2 regions of the Streptomyces sp. NPDC052496 genome follow, and region 1 is predicted to be linked to the other one. Evidence: riboswitches for the same ligand, from Rfam matches in the RefSeq annotation. Region 1 holds a riboswitch; the other holds the start of a gene.

What was found. Region 1 has a riboswitch for glycine ahead of gcvP (aminomethyl-transferring glycine dehydrogenase). Riboswitches for the same ligand answer to the same signal wherever they lie in the genome.
Region 2: it holds a riboswitch for glycine, as region 1 does, so the genes downstream of both, gcvT (glycine cleavage system aminomethyltransferase GcvT) here and gcvP (aminomethyl-transferring glycine dehydrogenase) in region 1, are expected to answer to the same signal.

What each region holds. Positions count from the first base shown of each region.
Region 1 is NZ_JBFAUH010000004.1:333,955-348,785, reverse strand. Features, by position in the region: gene AB0L45_RS08700 (MerR family transcriptional regulator) at 1-143, shown strand, start outside; gene AB0L45_RS08695 (DNA polymerase IV) at 418-2,076, shown strand; gene AB0L45_RS08690 (PRC-barrel domain-containing protein) at 1,980-2,369, opposite strand; glycine riboswitch at 2,484-2,581, shown strand; gene gcvP (aminomethyl-transferring glycine dehydrogenase) at 2,771-5,656, shown strand; gene AB0L45_RS08680 (DUF5999 family protein) at 5,805-6,011, opposite strand; gene AB0L45_RS08675 (hypothetical protein) at 6,377-6,964, opposite strand; gene AB0L45_RS08670 (glutamate--cysteine ligase) at 7,587-9,113, shown strand; partial or broken gene AB0L45_RS08665 (bifunctional 5,10-methylene-tetrahydrofolate dehydrogenase/5,10-methylene-tetrahydrofolate cyclohydrolase) at 9,207-9,311, opposite strand; gene AB0L45_RS08660 (CPBP family intramembrane glutamic endopeptidase) at 9,716-10,471, shown strand; gene AB0L45_RS08655 (PhzF family phenazine biosynthesis protein) at 10,709-11,533, opposite strand; gene AB0L45_RS08650 (aminotransferase class IV family protein) at 11,765-12,568, opposite strand; gene AB0L45_RS08645 (MerR family transcriptional regulator) at 12,724-13,071, shown strand; gene AB0L45_RS08640 (MFS transporter) at 13,050-14,438, opposite strand.
Region 2 is NZ_JBFAUH010000009.1:96,169-110,999, reverse strand. Features, by position in the region: gene AB0L45_RS14780 (HNH endonuclease) at 1-429, shown strand, start outside; gene AB0L45_RS14775 (L-serine ammonia-lyase) at 500-1,882, opposite strand; gene AB0L45_RS14770 (APC family permease) at 1,996-3,795, opposite strand; gene glyA (serine hydroxymethyltransferase) at 4,054-5,313, opposite strand; gene gcvH (glycine cleavage system protein GcvH) at 5,369-5,743, opposite strand; gene gcvT (glycine cleavage system aminomethyltransferase GcvT) at 5,832-6,959, opposite strand; glycine riboswitch at 7,101-7,196, opposite strand; gene AB0L45_RS14750 (AAA family ATPase) at 7,459-8,214, shown strand; gene AB0L45_RS14745 (hypothetical protein) at 8,559-9,353, opposite strand; gene AB0L45_RS14740 (enhanced serine sensitivity protein SseB) at 9,624-10,421, shown strand; gene AB0L45_RS14735 (enhanced serine sensitivity protein SseB C-terminal domain-containing protein) at 10,581-11,387, shown strand; gene AB0L45_RS14730 (ABC transporter permease) at 12,234-13,232, shown strand; gene AB0L45_RS14725 (ABC transporter substrate-binding protein) at 13,303-14,831, shown strand, end outside.

The DNA.
Region 1 (14,831 bases):
TCGGCATCGCGGTGGGCGTGGTCTGGCGCGACGTGGAGGGTGCGCTGTCGCAGCTCCACGGGGAGCGCGTGGACACCGGCGAGACACTGGTCCGGCACAACCCGCACGACGAACTGGCGCGCCGGCGCAACCGGGCGGGCTGAGCGCGCGGACGTACCGGGCGTGCGGCCGTACGTACGGGGCGGGCGGCGTCGGCCGGGACAGCGGGGCATGCGTCGGCGTATCGAGGCGTGCGGCTGTCGCGTACGCCCGTCATGGCGGCCTCGCGCGCCTCTGCCGCATCAGCATCCACACGACACCGCACACGGCCCAGACGCCTCGTACAGCGCCTCTCAGTGCGCCTCAGGGGCGTTCCGCCGGGCGGCCCGGCGGGGCCGGTCGGCGCGATTGTCAGTGGTGTGGGGGAGCATCAGTCGTGTGAGACGTGCGCCGACGATCCTGCATCTGGACATGGATGCGTTCTTCGCGGCCGCCGAGCAGGCGGCCAAGCCGAGCCTGCGCGGAAAACCCGTGGTGGTCGGCGGGATCGGCCCGCGCGGCGTGGTCTCCACGGCGTCGTACGAGGCCCGGGTGTTCGGCGTGCGCTCCGCCATGCCGACCGCCCAGGCCCGCCGCCGCTGCCCGAACGCGGCGTACCTGACCCCCCGCTTCACCCTGTACCGCCAGGTCAGCGACCAGGTCATGGAGCTGCTCCACGAGCTGTCGCCACTGGTGGAGCCGCTCAGCCTGGACGAGGCGTTCGTGGACCTGGAGGCGGGCGGCGTCGAGCCGGACACCGCGGCGGTGCGGGCGGTGGGGGAGCGGCTGCGGCGGGACATCGCCCGTAAGACGGGGCTGACCGGGTCGGTGGGGCTGGCCGGCGCCAAGATGCTGGCCAAGATCGCCTCGGAGCAGGCCAAGCCGGACGGTCTCGTGGTCATCGAGCCGGGCACGGAACGGGAGCTGCTCGGCCCGATGACGGTGCGCACGCTGCCCGGCGTCGGCCCGGCCACGGCGGAGACGCTGCGCCGGGCGGGCATCCACACGGTCGCCGAGACGGCCGAGGCGGGCGAGGCGGAGCTCGTCCGGCTGCTGGGCCGGGCGCACGGCGCCGGGCTGTACGCGATGGCGCTGGGGCGCGACGAGCGGCCCGTGGTGGCCGAGCGGGACGCGAAGTCCATATCGGTCGAGGACACCTTCGAGGTGGACCTGACGGACCGGACGCGGGTGCGGGCGGAGGTGACGCGGCTGGCGGACCGGTGCGTGCAGCGGCTGCGGGCGGCCGGGCGGTCGGGCCGGACCGTCGTGATCAAGGTGCGTAACTACGACTTCTCGACGCTGACCAGGTCGGAGACGCTGCGCGGACCCACGGACGACCCGGGGGTGGTGCGGGAGGCCGCGGCCCGGCTGCTGGACCTGGTGGACACGACGGGCGGGGTGCGGCTGCTGGGCGTGGGCGTGACCGGGCTCGCCGACTTCACGCAGGAGGACCTGTTCGCCCAGCTGGCGACGGAGAAGGCCGCCGAGGAGGAGGCCGAGCGGGAGCGCCGGGCGGCCGACGAGGCCGCGCGGATGGCCGCCGACGAGCCCGAGCGGCCCCGGCGGTGGCTCCCGGGGCTCGACGTGGTCCACGACGAGCACGGCGCCGGCTGGGTGCAGGGCAGCGGCGTGGGCCGGGTGACCGTACGATTCGAGCAGCCGTGGAGCGGACCCGGGCGGGTCCGCACGTTCCCGGTCGACGACCCCGCGCTGCGGCCCGGTGAGCCGCTGCCGCTGGTGGGCGGCGGGCCGGAGGGGGACCGGAAGGACACCGGCGCCCCGCCCGGTCCGGGCACTCCGGACCCCGCCCCGCCCGGTCCGGGCACCCCGGATCCTGCCCCTTCCGTCCCGGGCACCCCGGATCCTGCCCCTCCCGTCCTGGGCAGCCCGGACCCCGATCTTTCCGGAACGGGCACTCCGGCCCCTGGCCTTCCCGGCGCGGGCACCTCGGCCCCCGCCCCTCAGTCCTCCGCGCCCGCCACTCTCCCGAACTCGGTGTCGGCCGGTGCGGCGTCCGAGCCGGGCACGGGATCGGGGGCCGGGATGTCCAGACGGTAGTGGTGGTAGAGCTGTAGTTCCTGCTCCGGCGAGAGGTGGCGGCCCACCCCGAAGTCCGGCGCATCCCGGATCAGCTTGCGGTCGTAGGGGACGTGCAGCGCCTCGTCGACCAGATCGCTGGGCTCCAGGGGTACGAACGCGTCCCGGCTGAAGATCCCGGTGCGTACGGCCGCCCATTCCGGTTCACCGGTCGCGTCGTCCAGGTACACCTCGTCGACGGTGCCGATCTTGGTTCCGTTCTTGTCGAACGCCTTGCGGCCGATCAAGCTGCGGGGATCGATATCGGTCTGCACGGTCCCTCCAAGTGGTCGCAACTGCCTTGTGACAACTACCAAACGGCACAATTCATGCCCTGGCCACTCGAAGGAACGCCCGTTCGCCGCGCTGGTAGGCTGGCGAACGGCTGCAGACCCCATGCGGGAGAGTCCTTCGTCGATCATGGCGGAGGCGCCGAAGGAGCAACTCCTCCCCGGAATCTCTCAGGCTCACGTACCGCATGGACGAGGTCACTCTGGAAAGCAGGGCGGGCCACGGACGGGCACAGCGCCGGAAGCCCCTCCTCACCGACGGTGAAAGCCGGTGCCGCTCGCGGGGCCGGTGAAGCTCTCAGGTTGAGATGACAGAGGGGGAGGCCGTCCGGGCACCAGCGCCGTGGTGCCCCGCGTAGGTCGAAACGACCAGGAGGCCCCCGCAGATGACCACCACCCGCAGCTCCCTGACCGAGCTGGAACGAGGCACCCCGTTCGAGCAGCGGCACATCGGCCCCGGCCCGGAGGCCCAGGCCAAGATGCTCGCGCAGGTCGGGTTCGGATCGCTGGACGAACTGACCGCGGCCGCCGTACCGGACGTGATCAAGAGCGCGGAGGCGCTGGGTCTGCCCCAGGGCCGTACCGAAGCCGAGGTCCTGGCCGAGCTGCGGGCGCTCGCGGACCGTAACCAGGTGCTCGCCCCGATGATCGGTCTCGGCTACCACGGCACGTTCACCCCGCCGGTGATCCTGCGCAACGTGATGGAGAACCCCGCCTGGTACACGGCCTACACCCCGTACCAGCCCGAGATCTCCCAGGGCCGGCTCGAAGCGCTGCTCAATTTCCAGACCATGGTCGCGGACCTGACCGGACTGCCGACCTCCGGCGCCTCGCTGCTGGACGAGGGCACCGCCGCCGCCGAGGCGATGGCCCTCGCGCGGCGCGTCGGCAAGGTCAAGCAGGGCGTCTTCCTGGTCGACGCCGACTGTCTGCCGCAGACCATCGCCGTGATCGAGACCCGTGCCGAGCCGACCGGCGTCGAGGTCGTGGTCGCCGACCTGTCCGAGGGCATCCCGGCCGAGGTGGCCGAGCGCGGCGTCTTCGGTGTGCTGCTCCAGTACCCCGGTGCCTCCGGCGCCGTACGGAACCCGCGCGCCGTCATCGAGCAGGCCCACGACCTGGGCGCGATCGTGACCGTCGCCGCCGACCTGCTGGCGCTGACGCTGCTGACCTCGCCCGGTGAGCTGGGCGCGGACATCGCCGTCGGCACCACGCAGCGGTTCGGTGTCCCGATGGGCTTCGGCGGCCCGCACGCCGGGTTCATGGCCGTACGGGAGAAGTTCGCCCGCAGCCTGCCCGGCCGCCTGGTGGGCGTCTCGGTGGACGCCGACGGCGACAAGGCGTACCGCCTCGCCCTCCAGACGCGTGAGCAGCACATCCGCCGCGAGAAGGCCACCAGCAACATCTGCACCGCGCAGGTGCTGCTCGCCGTGATGGCCGGCATGTACGCGGTCTACCACGGCCCGGACGGCCTGGCGGCCATCGCGCGCCGCACCCACCGCTACGCCTCCATACTGGCGGAGGGGCTGCGGGCGGGCGGCGTCGAGGTCGTGCACGGCGCGTACTTCGACACGCTGACCGTACGGGTGCCGGGCCGGGCCGCCGAGGCCGTCGCCGCGGCCCGCGAGGCCGGGGTCAACCTGCGGCTGGTCGACGCCGACCTGGTGGGCATCGCCTGCGACGAGACCACCGGACGCGCGCAGGTGCACGCCGTGTGGAGCGCCTTCGGCGTGCAGGCCGACATCGAGCAGCTGGACGCCGCCGTCACCGACGCGCTGCCGTCGGAGCTGCTGCGCGACGACGCGTACCTGACGCACCCGGTCTTCCACCAGCACCGCTCCGAGACCGCCATGCTGCGCTACCTGCGCCGGCTGTCGGACAAGGACTACGCGCTGGACCGCGGCATGATCCCGCTCGGCTCCTGCACCATGAAGCTGAACGCGACGACCGAGATGGAGCCGGTCACCTGGCCCGAGTTCGGGCAGCTGCACCCGTTCGCGCCGGTCGAGCAGGCGCAGGGCTACCTCACTCTGATTGCGGAGCTGGAGGAACGTCTCGCCACGGTCACCGGCTACGACAAGGTCTCCATCCAGCCGAACGCCGGCTCCCAGGGCGAACTGGCCGGTCTGCTGGCCGTACGGGCGTACCACCGCGCCAACGGCGACGAGCAGCGCACCGTCTGCCTGATCCCGTCCTCCGCGCACGGCACCAACGCCGCCAGCGCCGTGATGGCCGGCATGAAGGTCGTCGTCGTCAAGACCGGCGAGGACGGCGAGGTGGACACCGACGACCTGCACGCCAAGATCGAGCAGTACCGGGACCAGCTCGCGGTGCTGATGGTGACCTACCCGTCCACGCACGGCGTGTTCGAGGAGCACATCACGCAGATCTGCGCGGCGGTGCACGACGCGGGCGGCCAGGTGTACGTGGACGGCGCCAACCTCAACGCGCTGGTCGGGCTCGCCGAGCCCGGCAAGTTCGGCGGCGACGTCTCACACCTGAACCTGCACAAGACCTTCTGCATCCCGCACGGCGGCGGCGGCCCCGGCGTCGGCCCGGTCGGCGTCCGCGCCCACCTGGCGCCGTACCTGCCCAACCACCCGCTGCAGCCCACCGCGGGCCCCGAGACGGGCGTGGGCCCCATCTCCGCGGCGCCGTGGGGCTCCGCGGGCATCCTGCCCATCTCCTGGGCGTACGTCCGGCTGATGGGCGGCGCGGGCCTCAAGCGCGCCACCCAGGTCGCGGTGCTCGGCGCGAACTACATCGCCAAGCGCCTGGAGCCGCACTACCCCGTGCTCTACACCGGCCCCGGCGGCCTGGTCGCGCACGAGTGCATCATCGACGTCCGGCCGCTGACCAAGGCGACCGGCGTGAGCATCGACGACGTCGCCAAGCGGCTGATCGACTACGGCTTCCACGCGCCGACGATGTCCTTCCCGGTGGCCGGCACGCTGATGATCGAGCCGACCGAGAGCGAGGACCTGCACGAGCTCGACCGGTTCTGCGACGCGATGATCGCGATCCGCGGGGAGATCGAGAAGGTCGGCTCGGGGGAGTGGGACCAGGACGACAACCCGCTGCGCAACGCTCCGCACACCGCGGCGGCGCTCAGCGGCGAGTGGACGCACCCGTACACCCGTGAAGAGGCGGTCTTCCCGGCCGGCGTCGAGGCGGCGGAGAAGTACTGGCCGCCGGTGCGCCGGATCGACGGCGCGTTCGGCGACCGCAACCTTGTGTGCTCCTGCCCGCCCATGGAGGAGTACGACGGCTGATCCGCCGTCGGCGCGCACCGTCCGCGGTCGCGCGGCATGCGAAGGGCCCTCGGCGTCGACGCCGGGGGCCCTGTTGTCCGTTGTGCTGTGTTGTCAGCCGGCCTGTGCCGAGCTGTGCGGTTCCGCGTGGTGGCGTGCGCCCGTGTGATCAGGCAGCGGCGGCCACGTGCGGCGTGCCCAGAACCCGGTGCGGCGCGATGACCTGGCCGTCCGGCAGCAGTTCACCGGTGTCCTCGAACAGGAGGACACCGTTGCACAGCAGGCTCCAGCCCTGCTCCGGGTGGTGCGCCACCAGATGGGCGGCCTCCCGGTCGGCGGAGTCTGCGGTCGGGCACGGCGGTTGATGCTGGCACATGGATGATGTCTTTCGCTGCGATGTGGTCTGATTCGTCCTGCGGCTCGACGAGATGCTCATGGCCGCTCCCCCGTTTCAGTAGGTCGATACCAGTGTTGCCCCACGGGCCGGATTCCGCAGGGATTTGGCTGCAGCGGCACTCACTAGATAATGACGCATCACCCGTGCGGTCGGTTCATTTCAAGTGCGTCCCCCTTACGGGGCGTTGGGAGCAGGGCGGACACGTACTCCGCGCGGGTGAGCACAGCGGAGCGCCCCGCGGCCGTGGAGGGCGCGGGGCGCGTTCCTGTGAGGCGGTGTGCTTCTGTGCGCGGTTGCGTCGTACGGCCTCGGCCGGTCGCCGCGGAGAAACCCCCTGCCGGGTCTCAGGCCGGCGACCCCAGGAGGGGCACCGGCGCGAGGCGCAGGGTCAGCCGGGGCAGCAGGTCCGCCACCCGGTGGGGCCGGTGGGCGGCGATGCCCGGCGGAGCCGGTGCCAGGGGGACGAGGACATCACCCGGGGCGGGCACCCCTTCGGCGCCGTCCGCGGCGATGTCGTGGTGCAGCCACAGGGTGAGCATGTACAGCTCCGGCACGGACAGCAGCCGTGGCTGGTACGGGGACGGTACGGACTCCGCCTGACGCAGTGCCCGTTCGGTCGACGTGACGTAGGGGCCCTCGCAGAAATGCGAGAAGGTCCAGCCGTCGGCCGTGAGCATGGCTTCCGCGGTCGCCACCGCCCGTTCGCCGTTGCGGATCAGGAAGCGCCAGCCGGTCAGCCGGGTACGGGGCGGCCCGGCGGGGTGGCTGACATCGTCCAGCACGTGTACGGGAAGGGGGAGTTCGGGGCTCAGCGGACCCTGGTGGGCACGGAGGGCGGGGGTGCGGGCCTCGCGCACGGCGGTGGGGGAACCGAGGGCGGCGAGGACGCTGCGGAGGGCAGGCGCGGGGGCAGGGGGAACATGCAGCGGCATGGTGGGTCGCCTCTCACTTGGGAGACACGGTGGTGCTGGGCATGGTGCGGACGGCGTCGTCAGCGTGCGGGGTCAGAGCGCCAGTACTTGGCCGACCGGGGATGTCGGCCCGGCGGGGTCAGCCGCTTTGCCACAGCCCCGGTGGAACACCGCAACGCTGGGCGCCAACTCTCTGCCTCGTCAGCGAAGTTTATACGACGTGTGTTCACCAAGTGTTTCGGCTAGCCGTTCCACGGATTGCCGACAAGGCGGAATCCGGACCCGCCCGAGCGGTGTTTTCGGTGCCTTTGTGCGGTGCGCGGTGCGACGGCCTGCTATTCCGTCGTGAACACGGTAGGCCGGATCTGTACGGTCATTTTCCGGATCTCGACGGCGTTTACCGCGACGCAATGATCCGGCCTCCGGAACCGACGGTATGCCCTCGGAATGTGCCAGCCCCCGCGTCTCTGGGAGCCTACCGGTTCCGGCGCACGTCCGAGGCGTTATCGATCGGATTGGCGGGCATCATCGACCGTAGCGCGATCGCCGGGGTGCCGCCGGGGAGTTCAGCGGCCCGGGCGCTGCCGGAAGCTCCGGACGGCCCGCCGGGCCGGGGCCCGTCGTCATGAGGAGGGACGCTTCGATGGGGGAGAAGGTTGCGGCGGGCGGTACCGGTCTCACCGACCGGCAACGCTATCGAAGAAAGCTGCACGAGTGTCTGACGGGATTGCAGAGGCTCCTGAACGACAAGCGGTTCGATCGTCCCAAGAACCTGATGGGGCTGGAGATCGAATTGAATCTCGCCGGCCCTGACGGTATGCCGCGCATGATGAACTCGCAGGTCCTGGAGCGCATCGCGAGCCGTGATTTCCAGACCGAACTGGCCCAGTGCAACCTGGAAGTCAATATCCTTCCGCACCGGTTGTCCGGGCGCGTCCTCGACCAGCTCGCCGAAGAACTGCGCACGGGCCTGGCCTATGCCGACCGCAAGGCCGCCGAAGTCGCCGCCCGTATCGTGATGATCGGCATTCTGCCGACGCTGGCCGCCGAGGACCTGGTCGCCTCCAACCTCTCGGAGATCGACCGTTACGTCCTGCTCAACGACCAGATGCGGGCCGCGCGCGGCGAGGATTTCCAGATCGATCTGGAAGGCGTCGAGCGGCTGGTCTCCTCCTCGGCGTCCATCGCGCCCGAGGCCGCCTGCACGTCGGTGCAGCTGCACCTCCAGGTCACCCCCGGCCGCTTCCCCGCCGTCTGGAACGCGGCCCAGGCCGTCGCCGCCGTCCAGATCGCGGTCGGTGCCAACTCGCCGTTCGTCTTCGGCCGCGAACTGTGGCGCGAGTCGCGCCCGCCGGTGTTCCAGCAGGCCACCGACGTCCGGCCGCCGGAGCTACGGGCTCAGGGGGTGCGTCCGCGGACCTGGTTCGGGGAGCGCTGGATCGATTCCCCGTTCGACCTGTTCGAGGAGAACCTGCGCTTCTTCCCGCCACTGCTGCCCATCCACTCGGACGAGGACCCCCTCGCCGTCCTGGACGAGGGCGGCGTCCCGAGCCTGGCGGAGCTGGTGCTGCACAACGGCACCGTCTACCGCTGGAACCGCCCGGTGTACGGCGTCGCCGACGGCGTCCCGCACCTCAGGGTCGAGAACCGGGTACTGCCCGCGGGGCCCACCGTCACCGACGTCATCGCCAACACGGCCTTCTACTACGGGCTGGTGCGGACCCTGGCCGAGGAGCCGCGCCCGGTCTGGACGCGGATGCCGTTCGCCACGGCGGCCGAGAACTTCGACACCGCGTGCCGCCGCGGCATCGACGCCGTACTGAAGTGGCCCCGCTCCGGCCGCTCCGGCGGTCTCGGCGAGATCTCCGCCGTCCGCCTGGTACGTCAGGAACTGCTGCCCATGGCCGCGGCCGGCCTGGACGCCTGGGGTGTCGAACCGGTCGACCGGGACCACTACCTCGGCGTGATCGAGGCACGCTGCCGGCGCCGGGTCAACGGGGCGTCCTGGCAGGCCGCCGCGTACCACCACGCGCTCGGCCGCGGCCTGGACCGGGGCGCCGCGCTGGCGGCGATGACCCAGCGCTACAGCGAACTGATGCACTCGGGGGAGCCGGTGCACGCCTGGCCCGTCGAGTGGACCGCCGCGCCGGTGGCGGCGGGGCGGGGCTGAGGGGCGGGCGGGCGCGGTTCCGTACGTCGTCTCTGGGGCGGGCGTACGTCGCTTCCGGGACGGCCGTGCGTCGCCTCCAGGGCGGCCCGCTGTGAGCTGACGCTCCGTCGACCCGACCGTCCGCGCCAGGAGTACGGCAACGGTCGTCGGACCGACGCCCCCTGGCACCGGCGTGACCGGACTCGCTCGTTCCCGGGCGTGCCGGTAGTGCGGGAGACGAAGCCGGGCAACGCCACGTGCCGTGACCGTATCCCCGATCCCCGCCTTCGCACTTCGGAACGCTTCCTCCGTACGTGTCGTCGAGGCGAGGTTTACGAAGATGGGGCGACGCCCCGTGCGGCTCGCCGGAGCCGTCTCGGGCAAGGTATGACGTTCCAGGCGTCAGCGCGATCGTGCAGTGGTGCGGTCGCGAGTGGCCCCGTAGCGCGGTCGTGAGACAGCCCCGTGGTGCGGTCGTGAGGTAGTCCCGTAGGGCGGAAGTCGGAAGTGCGGAAGTGGAGGCAGCTGTGCAGTCGGACGCGAGTCCCGTGACCGGTGTGGGATCGCCCGGCCGGGAGTGGCAGGGCCCGGACGAAGGGCGGGACGAGGGCGCGGCCGGCGGGCTGCCGCGGCGGATCCTGCGCGGTGAGACGGTGCTGGTCCTGGCGCTCTCGCTGGGCGCCAGCGGCGTGTCCGCGCTGATCAGCTTCATCGGGTCGCTGACCAAGCCCGGCGGCCTCAAGGACCAGGCCGCGATGCTGAACTCCTCGCACGCGCCGGGACGCCCGTGGCTCGACCTGGCCTGGCAGCTGTTCGGCATCGCCACCGCTCTCGTCCCCGTGGCGCTGGTGGCGCATCTGCTGATCCGGGAACGGGCGGGCGGTCTCCAGGCGGTCGGCTTCGACGGGCGCAGGCCCGGCTCCGACCTGGGGCGCGGTGCCGGCGTGGCGGCGGTCATCGGCGGCAGCGGACTGCTGCTGTACCTCGGTGCGCGGGCGGCCGGCTTCAATCTGACGGTGGTTCCGGAGGGGCTGCCCGACGTCTGGTGGAAGTTCCCCGTACTGATCGCCTCGGCGGTGCAGAACGCCGTCGTCGAGGAGGTCATCGTCGTCGGCTACCTGCTGCGGCGGCTGGGGCAGCTGGAGTGGACCCCGGTGGCCGCGCTGGCCACGAGTGCGGTGCTGCGCGGTTCGTACCACCTGTACCAGGGCGTCGGCGGGTTCGTCGGGAACATGGTGATGGGCGTGATCTTCGTCCTGCTGTACCGGCGCTGGGGACGCGTCGGCCCGCTGGTCGCCGCGCACGCGCTGATCGACATCGTGGCATTCCTCGGATACGCGCTGCTGGCGGGGAAGGTGGGGTGGCTGCCTACGGGGTGAGGGGAGCCGCTGTGTCGTTATGGGAGTGTCGGCCGGGACGGGAGCGTCGGTCGTTACGGGAGCGTTGGCCGGTACGGGCCGTCGACCCGTACGGGAACGGGTCGGAATCGGGCCGGGGTGGGGCCGGAATCGGGCTGGGGTGGGGCCGAGCCCAGTCGGTACAAGGCGGCTGGGCTCGGTCCCGTCGGGCGCGTCGGGGCGCGCCCGCATCCCAGGGAGGGCAAGGCCCGGCAGCCCTCAGGGCGTGACCAGCAGCTCGCCGTCGATGACGGTGACGGCCGAGCCGGTCAGCAGCGTACGGTCGCCGCGCAGCGCGGTGCGTACGAGGCCGGTGCGGCGGGCGGGGCCCTGGAGGCCGGTGAGTTCGTCGCGGCCCAGCCGGGCCGACCAGAACGGCGCGAGCGCGGTGTGCGCGCTGCCCGTCACCGGGTCCTCATCGATGCCCACGGCCGGGAAGAAGCAGCGGCTGACGAAGTCGTGGCCGCCGTCCGGGTCGTCGGCCGCCGCGGTGGCGATCACCCCGCGTCCGCCGGGCGAGGCGAGCGTCCTCAGGTCCGGCTCCAGCGCCCGTACGGCCTTCTCGTCGGCCAGTTCGACGAGGAGGTCACCCAGGTTCGCGCCGGTGTCGTACGCGCCGCGGATCTCCACCCCCAGCGAAGCGGCGACCGCCGGCGGCACCTCGACCGGCGTCAGCGGAGAGGTCGGGAAGTCCATGGTGACCGCGCCGCTGTCGTCGGCCGTCGTGGTCAGCACGCCGCTGCGGGTGGCGAAGCGGACCGTACCGGTGGCGGTCCCGGTCGTGTGCAGGACGTGTGCGGTGGCCAGGGTGGCGTGACCGCACAAGTTCACCTCGGCGGCAGGAGTGAGCCAGCGCAGCGCCCAGTCGGCGGTGCCGCCCGCGGGCAGCGGGTGGGCGAAGGCGGTCTCGGAGAGGTTGACCTCGGCGGCGACCCGCTGGAGCCAGGCGTCGTCGGGGAAGCCGCCGGCGTCGAGCAGGACGACTCCGGCAGGGTTGCCGCCGAAGGGGCGGTCGGTGAAGGCGTCAACGATACGAATCCTCATGGCCTGGAGCTTAGGAGGCCACCTCGTTTCCGCCCAAGGCCAATTGCGAGGAGGTGGACTGAATTCGGGGCCGGAGTCGGGCTGGAGCGGGGAAGTGGCTGGCCCTGGGAGGTGGGAGAGTGAAGCCAGTCAGGCAGAGGTGCGCAGGGCTCGGGGTCTAGCGCCTGGCTTTGACGGGCTCTCCGCTTTGACGGGCTCCCCGCTTTGACGGGCTCTCCGCTCTCAGCCGATTCAGGGCGCGACGAGCGGCTCGGCCTCGTACGCGCGGTGCAGCAGTTCCAGGAAGTCCGGCGCGTCCGGCAGGGGCGTCGCGCCGATCCGGTGCACGGCCACGCCCGGTGTCCACGAGTTCATGACCACGCCGCCGGCCAGCGACGGCAGGTCGTCCAGGGCGACCTCCTGGACGCGCTGGGGGACGCCGAGGCCCTCCAGCTGCCGCCGGACGATGCCCATCGTGGTGCCGCCCAGCATCTCGGCCGCGGGCCACACCACCGAAGAGCCGTCCCAGAAGGCCAGGTTCCAGATGGAGCCCTCGCTGAGCCGGCCCCGGCGGTCGATGAAGGCGGCATCGTCGAAGCCCTGGCTCGCGGCCTCCCGGAGGAAGTACGTCTTGCCCACCTCGCCGACGTGCTTCACGCCCGGGAGGGGCCTTTCGTACGCGACCGCCGCCAGCGTCAGCGGTCCCCGCGGTCCGGTCGCGGCCGGGCCCGTACGGACCAGCACCTCGGGCTCCACATCGGCCCCGGCCACGGTGAATTCGCCCGCGGGCGAGAACACGGTGGCCGTCACCGAAAGATCGGCCGGACCTGCCTCCAGGGCCGCCCTCAGGTAGGCACGCACCCGGTCGTCGGCCACCGCCCGGCCGAACATCTCCTCCGACGCGGTCCGCAGCCGCTCCAAGTGGAGGTCGAGGCCCCGGACCCGGCCGCCGCGTACCTGTAGGGCGGTGAAGTGGGCGTATCCCGCGAAAGCGAGCGGTGCCAGGTCCCCGGCCGTCGCCGCCCGGCCGTTACGTTGCACGACGAAAGAGGTCATGATGTCACTCCAGCTGTACGACAACGGGGCAGGTGCCGGCAGGCCTCGGCCCCTGGGCGGTACGGCGCGGAACGTTCGCTCCGCGGGCGACGTTAAGGCTTCACACCAATGGAAAGGTCAATCTCAAAATGGGCGGGGCAGTGGGGACGGAGCAGATGCTGATCGGGGAGTTGTCCCGGCGTACCGGAGTCAGCCCCCGATTGCTGCGGTACTACGAGGAGCAGGGCCTGCTGTCCGCCGAGCGCGGTCCGAACGGCTACCGCTGCTACGACGACAGCACGGTGGTCACCGTGCTGCAGGTCCGCGCCCTGCTGGACGCGGGGCTGACCACCGAGGTGATACGCGCGGTGCTGCCGTGCGCCCGGGGTGTGCAGCCGGAGATCGAGATGTGCCCGTCCGTGCGGGCCGTCCTGAACCAGGTGCTGGCGGACACCGAGGAGCGCATCGACCACCTTCAGCGCAGCCGTAACGCCGTCGCGGGCTACTTGGGGCAGCAGTCCTGACCCGTGGGCGGGAGCGTGCGCGAGTGCGCTCCCGGAAGGCTCTTCCCCAGGCGCGCCAGCGGGGAGAGACCCATGATCAACGGCGAGAGGGCCAAACCGGCGGCGGTCACCAGCAGAGCGGTACGCAGCCCCCACTGGTCGGCCAGCCGGCCGCCGAGCAGCGAACCGAGCGGGGCCGGCCCCAGGCCCGCGAAGTTGATCGTCGCCACCACCCGGGCCTGAAGAGGCACGGGGGTGACGGCCTGCCGTACGGCCATGACGGTCACGTTGACCACCTGGCTGAAGGTGCCGAAGAGGACGTTGACGCCCACGAGCAGGGCGACCGTGACGGCGGTGGAGCCGTGCAGCGCGGGAACGCAGAGCAGCGCACCGTCCGCGAGGGCCGCCGCCGACACCAGTACCAGGCCGTGGCCGTACCTGCGGGGCAGCCAGGCGGCCAGCAGCGAGCCCAGGACCGCGCCCGGTCCCATCGCGGCGAGGGCCAGGCCGACGGCGGTGCCTGAGAGGTGCAGCTCTCGGGGCAGGAAGAGCAGGTAGACGGTCATCAGGGCCGCGAAGGAGAACTGGAAGGCGGCGGAGGCCAGGCCCACGGCGCGCAGCGTGGCGTTGCCGAGGACGAAGCGCAGCCCTTCGCCGATGTGGGACAGCGTCGGCTGGGCCGGGCGCGGCCGGGTGGGCCGAGCGGTGTCGGCGATGCTCGTGCCCGTGGCGTGATCGCCGGTGTCCGTAGCGCCGCAGCCGGCGCCCCCGGGGACCGCCTCCCGCCGTCGGATCCGACGGACCGACAGGTAGGACAGCGCGAAGCAGCACGCACCGGCAGCGGCCGCGACGGGCGCCGACAGCAGTGACGCCAGCGCGCCGCCGAGAGCGGGGCCGCCGATCTGCGCCGCGGACCTGCTGCCTTCGAGTGCGCTGGTGCCCTGCGTCAACTGATCGTGCCGTACCAGCCGTACGAGCGAAGCCTGGTACGCCACGTCGAAGAACACACTGAGCACGCCGACGACGAGCGCGACAGTGATCAGCACCGGCACCCCGAGGACACCGAGAAGGTACGCGCAGGGGAGTGCCGCCAGCGCGAGAGCCCGCCCGAGGTCCGCCGTCATCATGACGTCGCGCGCCCGCCGGCGGTCCACCCACGCACCGGCGAAGAGCGAGAGCAGCAGGACCGGGGCCTGCTCCACCGCGCGCAGGGCGCCGAGTTCGGACGCGCCGGCATCGAGGGCCAGCACGGCGATGAGCGGCAACACCACCTGACCGGTGCGTTCCCCGAACTGGGAGGCGCTCTGTCCGACCCAGGAGCGACGGAAGTCGACGTCACCCCACAGGCTCCGCGGGTTCGGTGGGCGGCGCTCGGACGTCGTCTTCATCGGCCGCACTGGAACCGGACCCCTCCTTGGGTTGCCGCACGGGAACCGAGCCCCCATCGGCTGCCGCACCGAAACCGGGCCCCCTTCGGCTGCCGCACCGAAACCGGGCCCCCTTCGGCTGTCGCACCGAAACCGGGCCCCCTTCGGCTGTCGCACCGAAACCGGGCCCCTTCGGCTGCCGCACCGAAATCGGACCTCCTTGGGGTGCCGCACCGGAACCGAGCCCCTAGGGCGGGCCGCTGCTGAGGAGCGCGCCGTGCTGCTGGGCGGGCTGTGGGGCAGCACTGGCGGCGAGGCTAGCTGGCGGCCGTCGGCCGCTGCAGGGATTTTCGCGCGGCTGGGCCGCGACGACCTCGGGTGTTGCCAGCCGAACAGTTCCGATATATCGTTGAA
Region 2 (14,831 bases), on a different contig from region 1:
ACCCTGCACCTCACGGACCGACGCCGGCGCCGGTCGGTCACCGGCGTCGCCGAGGCCGTCGCCGGCTTCCAGCACGGGCGCTGCCACATCTGCGACGAGCCGTTGGAATCCGGCGCCCCGACCGCCGTCGACCACGTCTTCCCGCACGCTCTCATGCGCCGCTACGGCGGCGTCAACGGCTGGTACGGCCCCGACCTGGACGCCCTCTGGAACCTCGCCGCCGCCCACGCGAAGTGCAACGGGAAGAAGAGTGACCGCATGCCGACCCGTGCCGAACTGGCCCGGCTGGCCCGGCGCAACGAGGCGATCATGAACTCGCCCTGGCCGCTGCACACCACTCTCCGGCTCACGCTGAGGAGCGCGGTTCCAGGCCGCCGAATACCGGACTGGACCGCGTTCCTGCGGGAGGTCGAGAAGGCCTGTGCCTGACCTGGAGGGAGGGGGCACAAGGGAGTAGGTGAGGCGGGACCGCCCCCCGGGGACTGGGCCCGGAGGGGCCTCAGCACTCGATGATGTTGACCGCCAGTCCGCCCCGGGCCGTCTCCTTGTACTTCACGCTCATGTCGGCGCCCGTGTCCTTCATGGTCTTGATGACCTTGTCGAGGGACACGTGGTGGCGGCCGTCGCCCCGCAGCGCCATGCGGGCCGCCGTCACGGCCTTCACCGCGGCCATGCCGTTGCGCTCGATGCACGGGATCTGGACGAGGCCGCCGACCGGGTCACAGGTCAGGCCGAGGTTGTGCTCCATACCGATCTCGGCGGCGTTCTCCACCTGCTCGGGGGTGCCGCCGAGGACCTCGGCGAGGCCGCCGGCCGCCATCGAGCAGGCCGAGCCGACCTCGCCCTGGCAGCCGACCTCGGCGCCGGAGATGGAGGCGTTCTCCTTGAAGAGCATGCCGATGGCGGAGGCGGCGAGCAGGAAGCGGACCACGCCGTCCTCGTCCGCGCCGGGCACGAAGTTGATGTAGTAGTGCAGGACGGCGGGGATGATGCCGGCCGCGCCGTTGGTGGGGGCGGTGACGACCCGGCCGCCGGCCGCGTTCTCCTCGTTGACGGCCATCGCGTAGAGGGTGGTCCACTCCATCGCGTGGGCCTCGGGGCTGCCCTCGGCGCGCAGGGCGCGGGCGCCGTTGGCGGCGCGGCGGCGGACCTTGAGGCCGCCGGGGAGGATGCCTTCACGGGACAGGCCGCGGGACACGCACGACCGCATGACCTGCCAGATCTCCAGCAGTCCGGCGCGGATCTCGTCCTCGGTACGCCACGCCTTCTCGTTCTCCAGCATCAGGGCGGAGATGGACAGGCCGGTCTCGCGGGAGAGGCGCAGCAGTTCGTCGCCGGTGCGGAAGGGGTACTTCAGGACCGTGTCGTCGAGCTTGATGCGGTCCTCGCCGACCGCGTCCTCGTCGACGACGAAGCCGCCCCCGACCGAGTAGTAGGTCTTCTCCAGGAGGGGCGCGCCGCCGGCGTCGTACGCGAAGAGGGTCATGCCGTTGGCGTGGTACGGCAGGGAGCGGCGGCGGTGCAGGATCAGCTCGGTCGACTCGTCGAAGGCGATCTCGTGGTCGCTGCCTATCTCGGCGCCGAGCAGCCGCAGCCGCCCGCTCTTGCGGATCCGCTCGACCTCGTCGTCGGCGGTCTCGACGTTCACGGTGCGCGGGGAGTGGCCCTCCAGGCCGAGGAGGACGGCCTTGGGGGTGCCGTGGCCGTGGCCGGTGGCGCCGAGGGAGCCGAAGAGTTCGGCCCGTACCGCCGTCGTCTGCGCGAGCAGACCGTCCTTCTTGAGCCGCCCGACGAACATCCGGGCGGCGCGCATCGGGCCGACCGTGTGGGAGCTGGACGGGCCGATGCCGATGGAGAAGAGGTCGAAGACGGAGATGGCCACGGTGGCGGACTCCCTTGTCTGCTCGTGGTGGACGGTGGAGCAAAGGGGCGGGAGAAACGGAAGGTACGTTTCTGCGCCGACTGTCGAGCCTAACCCGGACGGCGGACAGACTCTCAGACGGAGGCCGTCGGACGGCTGTCTTCCGGCGCAACGGCAGAAGACGCAGGGGAGCCGGCCCGGGCGTCGACGGCGGGATCAGCGCTCCCGGGGGTGAGGGCGGGGTCACTCTCGGTACGGGGCGCGAGGTCGGCGCCGGTGCCGGACGCGAGCCCGGCGCCGGTCTCAGCGCCGAGCCCCGGCCCGGGACCGGCCTCGCTGCCGATCGCGGGCGCGGCGCCCGTCAGGCCCGCCTCGTGGGCGCGGACTCCGGCGCGTACGGCCCAGAAGTAGAAGGCGACGGCGGAGAGCGCGACGAGGGCGATGTCCAGGCCGCCGGGGATGACGCCGTGGCCGCCGAAGTCCGGGCTGCCGAGGGCGGAGACCGCGGACATCCAGGCCAGGAAGCCGACCAGCCACCAGGCGGGCGCGAACTGCCGGCGCAGCTTCGTTTCCCCACGCCGCCGCAGCACCACCGCGGCGACCGGCGCGGCCACCAGCGTCAGCAGCGCGACCTTGCCGGTGTCCGGCCACTTCGACCAGTACAGCGCGCACGCCGCGAAGGCGAAGGTGAGCGGGCAGAGGACCTGCGCCGCGGGCAGCCGGAACGGGCGCGGCAGCTCCGGCCTGGTCCGCCGGAAGACGCCCACCGCGATCGGGCCGATCAGGTACGAGATGACCATGGCCGCCGAGATCACGCCGGCCAGCGCGCTCCAGCTGTGGCCGACGGTGACCAGCAGCAGCACCGAGAAGCCCAGGTTGAGCCACATCGCGGGCCGGGCGGTCCCGTACCGCGGGTGCACGGCGGCCAGCTTCTTGGAGAAGAAGCCGGTCTCGGCGAGGTTCTGGACCATGTACGCGGCGGACGCGACGTTGGCGATGTTGGAGCCGGCCGGCGAGATGAAGGCGCCGAACTGGAGCATCGTGACGACCCAGTGCAGCATCAGCACCTTGGCCAGGTCGGCGAAGGGCGAGCTGAAGTTCACCCCGTGCCACCCGCCGGCCTGTGCCAGCTGCTCGGGCGGCACCGCGCCGAGGAACGCCGTCTGCAGGGCCAGGTAGATCAGCAGGCCCAGCGAGAGCGCGCCGACCAGCGCGACCGGGATGGCCCGGCCGGGGTTCTTCGCGGCGCCGCCCAGGTTGACCACGGCCTGGAAGCCGTTGAAGGCGAAGACCACACCGCAGGTGGTCACGGCGGTCAGCACGGCCGGCCAGCCGTACGGGGCGAAGCCGCCGTGCGCGGTGAAGTTCGAGGTGTGGAAGCCGGACGCGATCAGCGCGGCCACGGCCAGCACCGGGATCGCGAACTTGACCAGCGTCAGGACGGTGTTGGCGCGGGCCAGCAGCTGGACCGACCAGTAGCAGGTCAGCCACAGCGCGAAGGTCAGCAGCAGCGCCACGCCGCTGCCGGCCGCGGTCAGGTGGTTGCCGGCCGGGTCGACCAGGCCCTGGGCCCAGCCGAAGCCCCAGGAGGACATGTACTGGGTGGCGGCGATGGACTCGATCGGGATCAGCGAGGCGACCGCGATCCACACGGCCCAGCCGGTCAGGAAGCCGAGTACGGGGCCGTGCGAGAGGTGGCCGTAACGGGCCATGCCGCCGGGGATCGGGTACGCGGCGCCGACCTCCGCGTAGGACATCGCGATCATGCCGATGAAGACGGCGCCGATGACCCAGGCGACCAGGGCGGCGGGGCCCGCCACCTGGGCGGCGGAGCCGGCGCCGAAGAGCCAGCCGGAGCCGAAGATCGAACCGATGCCGATCATGGTCAGGGCGAAGAGACCGATCCCCTTGCGGTTGCCCGCGCTCATGTCCATTGCCGTGCGTGTTCCGTCCTGCTGTGGTGCGAAGGGCCCCGCGACGTCGAGGGGCCGGCCTCAGCCTATGTGGCGCGAAATCGCCGTAAGGCGGACGGAAAGGCCGTAGGTCCGAGGCCAACGACCCCGGACATACGGCCTGTTCACCCCGCAGACACCGCCTGGGCGGCGCTTTTCGGGGCGTACTTCATGAAACGCGTCACACGGCCGCGCCGGACGCCCCGTGGGGCCGCCCCGGCGCGGTCCGCGTGACCGGTGTCACAGCGACGGGTACAGCGGGTGCTTGCCGGCCAGGGTGGTGACCCGGGCCTTGAGCGCGTCGGCGTCGTACGACGGCTTGAGCGCCTCGGCGATGATGTCGGCGACCTCGCGGAAGTCCTCCGCCTGGAAGCCGCGGGTGGCCAGCGCCGGGGTGCCGATCCGCAGGCCGGAGGTGACCATCGGGGGCCGCGGGTCGTTCGGGACGGCGTTGCGGTTGACCGTGATACCGACCTCGTGGAGGCGGTCCTCGGCCTGCTGGCCGTCCAGCTCGCTGTTGCGCAGGTCCACCAGGACCAGGTGCACGTCGGTGCCGCCGGACAGCACGGAGACGCCGTGCTCGGTGATGTCGGACTGCGTCAGGCGCTCGGCGAGGATGCGCGCGCCGTCCAGGGTGCGCCGCTGGCGCTCCTTGAACTCCTCGCTGGCCGCGACCTTGAAGGACACCGCCTTCGCCGCGATGACGTGCTCCAGCGGGCCGCCCTGCTGGCCCGGGAAGACCGCCGAGTTGATCTTCTTGGCGAGCTCCTGGGTGGACAGGATCACACCGCCGCGCGGACCGCCGAGGGTCTTGTGCGTGGTGGTGGTCACGACGTGCGCGTGCGGCACCGGGTTGGGGTGCAGCCCGGCCGCCACCAGGCCCGCGAAGTGCGCCATGTCGACCATCAGGTACGCGCCGACCTCGTCGGCGATCCGGCGGAACGCCGCGAAGTCCAGCTGGCGCGGGTACGCCGACCAGCCGGCCACGATCAGCTGCGGGCGGGTCTCCTTGGCCAGGCGCTCGACCTCGGCCATGTCGACCTGGCCGGTCTCGTCGTCCACGTGGTAGGGCACCACGTTGTAGAGCTTGCCGGAGAAGTTGATCTTCATACCGTGGGTCAGGTGCCCGCCGTGCGCGAGGTTCAGACCCATGATCGTGTCGCCCGGCTTGAGCAGCGCGAACATCGCGGCGGCGTTGGCCTGCGCGCCGGAGTGCGGCTGCACGTTCGCGGCCTCGGCGCCGAACAGCGCCTTGATGCGGTCGATGGCGATCCGCTCGACCACGTCGACGTGCTCGCAGCCGCCGTAGTAGCGGCGGCCCGGGTAGCCCTCGGCGTACTTGTTGGTGAGGACCGAGCCCTGGGCCTCCATGACGGCGGCGGGGGCGAAGTTCTCCGACGCGATCATTTCGAGGGTGGACTGCTGACGGTGGAGCTCGGCGTCGACGGCGGCGGCGACGTCGGGGTCGAGCTCGTGGAGGGAGCTGTTCAGAAGCGACATGACTCTTCCTGGGGTTCGCGGGGCGCACGGCCCCGCCGGGCGGCGGGTGGGCGTATCAGCCGGTGAAGGCGGTGTACTCGTCGGCCGAGAGCAGGTCGTCCGGCTCGCCGCTGACCTTCACCTTGAACAGCCAGCCGCCCTCGAACGGGGCGGTGTTCACCAGCGAGGGGTCGCTCACCACGTCCTCGTTGATCTCCGTGACCTCGCCGTCGACGGGGGAGTAGAGATCGCTGACGGACTTGGTCGACTCCAGCTCACCGCAGGTCTCGCCCGCCGTGACCGTGGCGCCGACCTCAGGAAGCTGCACGAAGACGACGTCGCCGAGCGCGTTGGCGGCGTGCTCGGTGATGCCGATCGTCGAGACGCCCTCCTCGGCGGCCGACAGCCACTCGTGCTCCTTGCTGTAGCGCAGCTGCTGGGGGTTGTTCATGTCTTGATTCTCCTGGATACGGTGGCGTGCTTGCTGCAGGGGTCTTGACAGGTGAGACGGAAACGCGGCGGGGACGGCGGTACGCGTGTCACTTCCGGCGCTTGTAGAAGGGCAGCGCCACGACCTCGTACGGCTCGTGGGTGCCGCGGATGTCCACCGCCACACCGGCGGTGCCGGGCGCGGCGTGCGCGGCGTCCACGTACGCCATGGCGACGGGCTTGCCGAGCGTGGGGGAGGGGGCACCCGAGGTGACCGCGCCGATGACGGCGCCGTCCGGGCCCACGACCGGGTACCCGGCGCGCGGCACACGGCGGCCCTCGGCGATCAGCCCGACCAGCTTGCGCGGCGGGTTGGCCGCGGCGCGGTCCCGGGCGGCCTCCAGGGCGGCGCGGCCCACGAAGTCGCCGCCGTTCGTCGTCTTCTCGAACTTCACGACCCGGCCCAGGCCCGCGTCGAACGGGGTGGTGTCCGTGGTCAGCTCGTGCCCGTACAGCGGCATGCCCGCCTCCAGGCGCAGCGTGTCCCGGCAGGACAGGCCGCACGGCACCAGGCCCGCGTCCCGGCCCGCCGCGGTCAGCGCCTCCCAGAGGGCGACCGCGTCCGCCGGGCGGACGAACAGCTCGAAACCGTCCTCACCGGTGTATCCGGTACGGGCGATCAGCGCGTCCACGCCCGCGACGGTGCCGGGCAGCCCGGCGTAGTACTTCAGGCCGTCCAGGTCGGCGTCCGTGAGGCCCTTCAGGATGCCGGGGGACTCCGGGCCCTGTACGGCGAGCAGCGCGTACGCGTCCCGGTCGTCGCGCACCTCGGCGTCGAAGCCGGCCGCCCGCTCGGTGAGCGCGTCCAGCACGACCTGCGCGTTCGAGGCGTTGGCGACGACCATGTACTCCGTCTCGCCGAGGCGGTAGACGATCAGGTCGTCCAGGATGCCGCCCTCGGCATTGCAGATCATGGTGTAGCGGGCGCGGCCGACGGCCACGCCGCCGATGTTGCCGACCAGCGCGAAGTCCAGCAGGTCGGCGGCGCGCGGTCCGGTGACGGTGATCTCGCCCATGTGCGAGAGGTCGAACAGGCCGGCGCGGGTCCGCACGGCGACGTGCTCGTCCCGCTCACTGCCGTAGCGCAGCGGCATGTCCCAGCCGGCGAAGTCGGTCATGGTCGCGCCGAGCGCGCGGTGCGTCGCGTCCAGCGCGGTGCGGCGGGGGGCTTCGGTCATGGTGGTGGCTCCCGGGCATGGGTGACAGGACGGTCTCCCCATCTGTCATCGGAACCTGAGAGGTTCACCGGAAGGCCGTGACCGGTCCCGGTTTGCACCTTGGGTGGAGCCACGCCACGGCGGCCCGCTTTTCAGATCTGCCTCGCCCGCGCGGTATCGGGGCCTGAGAGATTCAAGGGAGGACTTGCTCCTTCGGCGCCCCGCCGTGACGGCCGGGGACTCTCCCGCGCGGATTCAAGCGGCCGGTATGCAGTTGGCTGAGCGTGGCACCCGTACGGCGACGCGCGCGCTGAGCCGCGGTCCCGCACTGGGCGCGCACATCATCGCACGGGATCGCCGGATACAGGAGCCCTGGTCGTACCGGTGTTCGCAGGGGTGTCACGACAGTGTCCTGGGACTGTACGAATCGTGGGATTTCCTTGAAGCGCATTACCTTTTCTTGACACTCTGCGGGTAAGGGACGCAGTCCCTTGAGGGGACGACACCGGACCGGGAGGGGATCACGGTGCACAGGCAGGCCGCACTCGCGACAAGTTCGGGAGGCGCGCCCCCGGGCTGTGTCCCGGAACCGGCTCCGGCCGTGGTGCCGGGGGCCCGGCGGCCGTCGCTCGGGGTGGTCCGCCCCGGCCGGACGCGGGCCGCGGCGGACGCGCCGGTCACGGACGTCGTCGACCTCAGGGACGGGGGCGCCGCGCGCGAGACGGCCGGGCTGCACTTCGCGGCGGGCGACGTGGTGGTGGTCTCCGGTCTGCCGGGCAGCGGCAAGAGCACGCTCATGCTGCGGCTGGTGCCCGCCCTCGACCAGCAGGGCGCCGCCGTGCACCGCATCGACTCGCAGGACGTACGGGAGCGCTGGGAGCGCGGCCGGCTGCGCCGGCTGCCGTACGCGCTCTACCGGCCGCTGGTCCGGGCGGCCCACTACCTGGGGCTGCGGCGGGCGCTGCGATCCGGCGGCAGCGTGGTGGTGCACGACTGCGGCACGCTGGCGTGGGTGCGCCGCTGGCTCGCGCGTGAGGCCCGGCGCGGCGGGCGCGGCCTGCACCTGGTGCTGCTGGACGTAGCGCCCGAGGTCGCGCTGTCCGGGCAGCGCTCGCGCGGACGCGGTGTCTCCGGTTACGCCTTCGCCCGGCACCGGCGCGCGGTGCGGCGGCTGACCGCCCGCGCCCAGGCGGCCCGGCTCCCCGCGGGCTTCACCTCGGCCGTCCTGCTGGACCGGCCGGCGGCGGGAGCGCTGCGGGAGATCGTTTTCGAGTGAGGCGCCATCTTCGAGGCGGACCGGAGCCCGCCCGTGGACCGGAGCCCGCCTGCGGATCGGAGCCCGCCTGCGGATCGGAGCCCGCCTGCGGATCGGAGCCCGCCTGTGGACCGGAGCCCGCCCGCGGAGCAAAGCCCGCCCGTGGACCGGAGCCCGCCCGCGGACCAAAGCCCGCCCGCGGACCGGAGCCCGCCCGTCCGTCGGGCGGTCCGTCAAGGTTCACTCCGTAATGCCGGATGCCTGACGGGCCGTACGGATTATCCCGTACGGCCCGTCAGGACCGGTCCTAGTCCAGGCGTATCTCCCGCATCCGCGCCTCCTTCGGACGCTCGGCACCGGGCGATCTAGAGGCCCAGGGACTTGAGCAGCAGACCCGGCAGTCCGAGCACCGACTGCAGCAGCGAGCCCTGCTGCGCTGCCTCGGCACCCTGCTGCTGCGGCGCTTCGGCGGCCTGCCGGTGCGGCGCGTCCGCGGCCGGCTGCGGGTCGGCGGCCTGCTGGTCGCCGGCGGCCGGCTGCGGGTCGCTGGTCGGCGCCTTCGGCTGGGCGGCGGACTGGTCGTCCGCCTCCTCCGAGTCGCCGGCGGGCTGCGCGGCGGGCCGGGCCGGCCGGTCGGCCGCCGGGGCCGCGGGCTGGGCGCCCGGCTGCTGCTGCAGACCGCCGAGCAGCCGGTCGATGCCCAGGATCTTGAAGATGTCGGTCACGGACCGGGAGACCGCGCCGGTCAGGTTCGCGGAGTCGGCCTCCTCACCCGGCGTCGGGGCCCGGTACTCGGACAGCTCGTCCAGCTGCGTCCGCAGGTCCTGCGAGACCCTGCGCAGCCGCACGGCGTCGGCCGTCACCGTGCGGTCGGAGTCCTCGTTCAGCATGTCCGCCAACCGCAGCGCGTCCTGCAGGACCGTGTCCACACGGGTGCGGGCGGACCTGACCTCCACGGAGTGGCCGCGGTCGTCGGCCGTCTTCTCGGCCAGCCGGGCCGATGCGTCCGCCAGCCGGCTGATGTCGTCGACGATGATGCTGTGGTTGCGGACCGGGGGCTCGGGTTCTTCCGCCGCGGTAGCGGTGCCCGTGATGCCGAAGGCGAGGGCGCCGGCGGTGGTGGCGCAGACGAGGGCGGAGGCGGTCCGGTGCGTTGCCATCAGGAGACGTGCCTTTCTGTAGGAACGGCAGGGCAAGATCACCCTGGAGCCACCTTGAGAGGGGTGTGTACGGTCCGCAACCGCTCGCGCGCGTTCGGTGGTCATCCGGACGCACCAGGGCTCCCGCCGCCTGCTGGCGTTAGGGTCGTCGACCAGGTAAGGCGCGGTACGGGCGGCGCGCGGTGCGAGCGGCGCGCGGCGGTACGCGGTGCCGGTGGTGTGCGGTACCAGCGGTACGCGGTACGCATGGTGACGAGCGGACGGGTGGACATGGACTTTCCGGAGCAGGGCATTCCGCGGCTGGAGTGGCCCGCCAACGAGCTGGAGGAGGTACTCACCGCCTCGGTGGGGCACCCCGGTGCGGGCGCCCGCATCGTCGAGGTGCTGGGCCGCAGCCGGATATGGGTGCCGCTGCCCAAGGGCGGCGGCCCCGAGAGCGCCGGGATGGGCCGCGCGGGCCTGGACCTGCCCACCGTCGAGATCGACTCGGCCGCTTACGTCCCGGTCTTCAGCTCCGAGCAGGAGTTCCAGCGGGTGGCCGGGCCGCACCTCTCCTTCACCGTCGCGCCGGCCGTCGAGTTCGCACGCGGCCTGCCGCCGCTGATCGGCATCGCCGTCAACCCGGAGGGCACCGTCGGCGTACCGCTGCCGCCCGCCGCCGTGGCCGAGCTGTGCCGGACCGGCCGCCCGGACCTGCCCGGGGCGCCGAGCGGCGCCCGGGTCCGGCTGTTCGAGCCGGACTGGCAGGAGGAGCCGGTGGACTTCCTGGCCGCGGCCGGGCTGGAGTTCTCCTCCGCGGGATTCGTGGTCACCGCGCGCCGCGCGCTGGCCAGCGTCGAGGGGGACGCGCCCGCGCTGTTCGTCGGCGTCCAGGTGGACGCCGCGGCCGTCACACCGCATGATCCGGCCGTACGGGACGCGGTGACCGCCGCCCTCGGCCGGGCCCTCGGCGGGACGCCGCTGACCTGGCCCGTCCAACTGGTCATGCTGGACCTCGCCCAGGGCGACCCGGTCGCCGACTGGATGCTGGAGCGGGTCCGGCCCTTCTACTCCCGCGACATCGCCTGAGAGCCCGCGCCCCCGGCGCCCCGGTGCGCCCGGAGTGCTCCGTCCGGTGACCGCAAGCGGCGTGTGCTGATCCGACCGGGGTCCGGACGCAGGCTCTAAGCTGTTGTTGCAACCGGCAGGCGTACCCCACGTGCCTGCCGACAGGAAGGGACGGACCACGTGAGCGCGGGTGCGCATCAGGGAGCGGCTGCCGGGCAGGTCGAGCAGATGCTGCAGCAGGTCTCGCCCGGCCGGTACGACGCCTACGAGGCGTTGCTGCAGGCACTCGCCGCCGGGCAGGTCTGGATGCTGCTCTGGCACGGCCAGGCCGGTTCGCCCGATGCGCAGTACGGCAACATGGAGGTCGACGGCCTCGGCTACGCGCCGTGCGTGACCTCCGCCCCCGAGCTCGCCGCCAGCGGCTGGAACCGTGCCCACGAGGTCGTCTACGGGCGCGACATCGCGGCCACCCTCTTCCCCGACCGCTGGGGCCTGTGGCTCAACCCGCACGCCCCCGGCGGCGGCGTCGGCATCCCGTGGCTGGACCTGCGGCGCATCGCGGGCGGCCTGGACCGGCTGCCGGCCGGCCCGCTGCGGATCACCGAACCGGCCATCGAGATCCCCCAGTTCTACGCCCTGCTGGGGCAGAACGCGCACCGCACGCCCGCGGTGCGCTCCCTGCGCCGGGCCTGGGTGCAGCCCGCGCTCGGCGCCCCGTACCTGGCCATCGGCCTGGATCTGTACGACACGGGTCAAGCGGCCGTGGACTCCGTACGGTTGATGATCCAGCAGTCCATCGGCGCGGTGCCGGAAGGGCTGCCCGTCTCGACGGTCGCGATGAACGACGAGTACGACCCGGTCGGCATGTGGATGCGGGCCAACGCGCGGCCGTTCTTCGACCGCGACGCCTACGCGGCGGGCCCGGTGCCCGCGCCGGCCCAGGCTCCCGGACCGTCGTACGGCTACGGCTACCCGCGCCCGTACTGACAACCCTTCCGTGCGGCACCGGCCCCGGCCCCGGCAGCTGCCGGTCCACGCCGAGCGGCCGGTTCGCACCGAGCTGCCGGTCCACGCCATGCCGCCGGTTCGCGCCATGCCGCCGGCCCACGCCGAGCTGCCGGTTCACGCCGGCGGGCTCACGGCGTCCGGGCCGCCCGTGCGCCTATGAGGGCAAATCGAACGGCCGCGCTCCCCCAGCAGGGGGTTACCCAAGGGGGACGAGCCGGAACCGCGCCGCGCGCCCGTCACCCCCACCATGCCCGCCGCGCCCACCGCATCGCCGCGTCCAGGCCACGCCCACCGCATCGCCGCGCCCACGCCGCGCCTACTGCATCGCCGCGCCCACGCCGCGCCCACCGCATCGCCCCCGGCCGCCCTCCGTCACCCCCCCCCCCGCCACCCGCAGCCCGAAATAGCACCTCACGCCCGTAAGTTGACCCCCGCGCACCTCCGTGCACCCCGCTCAGTCGGGGCCGCTGTCCGCATAACGGAAGCCCGTGGGCTACATCACAGTTGCGCATCCATTCCCGGTCAGGGCTGGTGAGTGATCGCGAATCGGATGAAGACTCCCGCAGCAGAGGGTTTCGGCCCTGTGTACGAGATGCACCACTCGTCGTCGCGTGACGTTCCGCGACGTCTGCTCCGCCTGCAACATCCGTAAGGCCTGCAACACCTGTACCCGCAACGTCCGTATTCCACGCTTCAGTTGCTCCAGCTGTTCCAGAGTTCTCCCAGTTGCACCGCAAGCACCACTCGCACCAGTGATGTGAACCAGGCCGCCTGACCGCGGCGCGCATGGGCCGGCAGTGTCGGCCGAGAGGGGTCAAAGGCACCGTGACCGCACCGATCGAGACCACCGGGGCGGCTGCCGAAGCGCAGCCGGAAGCGGTGCTGGAAGGCGTCGAGAGCAAGAAGATCGAGGGGCGCTCGCTCGGCCAGATCGCCTGGCTGCGCTTCAGGCGCGACAAGGTCGCGGTAGCGGGTGCCATCGTTGTCATCCTGCTCATCCTGATCGCGGCGCTCTCCCGGCCGGTCCAGTCCTGGCTGGGCCTGGACCCCAACAGCCCGAACCAGGACCTCATCGACCCCAACACCACGCTGCCCAAGGGCGACCTCGGCGGCATGAGCCTGGACCACCCGCTGGGCGTGGACCCGAAGTTCGGCCGTGACCTGCTCGCGCGGGTGCTGGAGGGCTCCTGGGTCTCGCTGATCGTGGCGTTCGGCGCGACGCTGCTGTCGGTGGCCATCGGCACCGTGCTCGGCGTGGTGGCCGGCTTCTACCGGGGCCGGGTGGACGCGCTGATCAGCCGGCTGATGGACGTCTTCCTGGCGTTCCCGCTGCTGCTGTTCGCCATCGCGATCTCGGCCTCGCTCCAGGGCGGCGCCTTCGGGCTCGAAGGGCTGCCGCTGCACATCTCGGTCCTGATCTTCGTGATCGGTTTCTTCAACTGGCCGTACATGGGCCGGATCGTGCGGGCCCAGACGCTCTCGCTGCGCGAGCGGGAGTTCGTGGACGCCGCGCGCGGCATGGGGGCCCGCGGCCCGTTCATCCTCTTCCGGGAGCTGCTGCCCAACCTGGTGGGCCCGATCATCGTCTACTCGACGCTGCTGATCCCCTCCAACATCCTCTTCGAGGCGGCACTGAGCTTCCTGGGCGTCGGCATCCAGCCGCCCCAGGCGTCCTGGGGCGGCATGCTCAACCAGGCGGTCAAGTACTACGAGGTCGACCCGCAGTACATGCTCGTCCCCGGCCTCGCCATCTTCGTCACCGTGCTGGCGTTCAACCTCCTCGGCGACGGCCTGAGGGACGCGCTGGACCCGCGCAGCCGCTGACCCCGCCCGGGCCCGTACGCCCGGCGTCCCCCACCCAAGTTTCCGACCAACGAAGGGGAAACCGACCATTATGCGAAGGTCAGTCCCGGTCGCAACGATCGCGGCCCTCACCAGTGCGGGCCTGTTGCTGTCCGGCTGCAGCGGCAAAGGTTCGAGCAGCGGCTCGGCCGAGGCGAACGCCGCCACCAAGGGCATCGTCAACGCCTCGGACGACAAGGGCGGCACGCTCACGTACGCGATGAGCGACGCCCCCGAGTCCTACGACCCGGGCAACACGTACTACGCCTACGTCTGGAACTTCAGCCGCCTGTACGCGCGTCCGCTCACCACCTTCAAGCCGGGCCCGGGCCCCAAGGGCAACGAGCTGGTGCCCGACCTGGCGGAGTCGATGGGCAAGTCCAGCGACGGCAACAAGACCTGGACGTACAAGATCCGCAAGGGCCTGAAGTACGACGACGGCAAGCCGATCACCTCCAAGGACGTCAAGTACGCGGTGGAGCGCAGCAACTTCGCGCGTGACGTGCTCTCGCTCGGCCCGAACTACTTCCAGACGTACCTGGCGGACAACGAGGGCGGCTACAAGGGCCCGTACAAGGACAAGAGCCCGGAGGGCCTGAAGTCCATCGAGACCCCGGACGACCAGACCATCGTCTTCCACCTCAAGCAGCCCTTCGCCGAGTTCGACTACCTGGTCAGCGCCCCGCAGACGGCGCCGGTGCCGCAGGCCAGGGACAAGGGCGCGGACTACACCAAGAACATCGCCTCCTCGGGCAGCTACAAGTTCGACACGTACGAGGAGGGCAAGAAGGTCGTCCTCGTCCGCAACCCGCACTGGGACGCCAAGACCGACCCGCTGCGCAAGCAGCTGCCGGACAAGATCGTGCTGAACATGAAGGTCGCCCAGTCGACGATCGACAAGGACCTCAAGGCCGGCAACACGCACGTCGACATGGCCGGCCGCGGCGTGGACGCCCAGACCCAGGCCCAGCTCCTGACGAGCACCAAGGAGAAGGCCAACACCGACAACGCGCTCGGCCAGCGCCTGTCGTACGTGGCGATCAACCCCAAGGTCGCGCCGTTCGACAAGATCGAGTGCCGTAAGGCCGTGCAGTACGCGGTCGACAAGAAGGCCGTGCAGACCGCGCAGGGCGGCCCGATCCGCGGTGACGTCGCCACCACCGTGCTGCCCACCGACCTCGCCGGGTACCAGAAGTTCGACCAGTACCCGCAGAAGTACAACGGTGACAACCTCGACCTGACCGAGGCCAAGAAGCAGTGGCAGGCGTGCGGCGCCGGCAACGTGAGCACCACGATCTCCGCCCGCAGCGACCGGCAGGACGAGGTGGACGCGGCGACCTCGGTGGTCGGCTCGCTGAAGAAGATCGGCATCGACGCCAAGATCCAGACGTACCCGAGCGGCAAGTACTTCTCGGACTACGCGGGCGTGCCGGAGTTCACCAAGAAGAACAACATCGGCCTGATGATGATGCAGTGGGGCTCGGACTACCCGACCGGCTTCGGCTACCTGAACCAGATCGTCAACGGCAAGGCGATCCAGAAGTCCGGCAACTCCAACCTCTCCGAGCTGGACGACCCGGC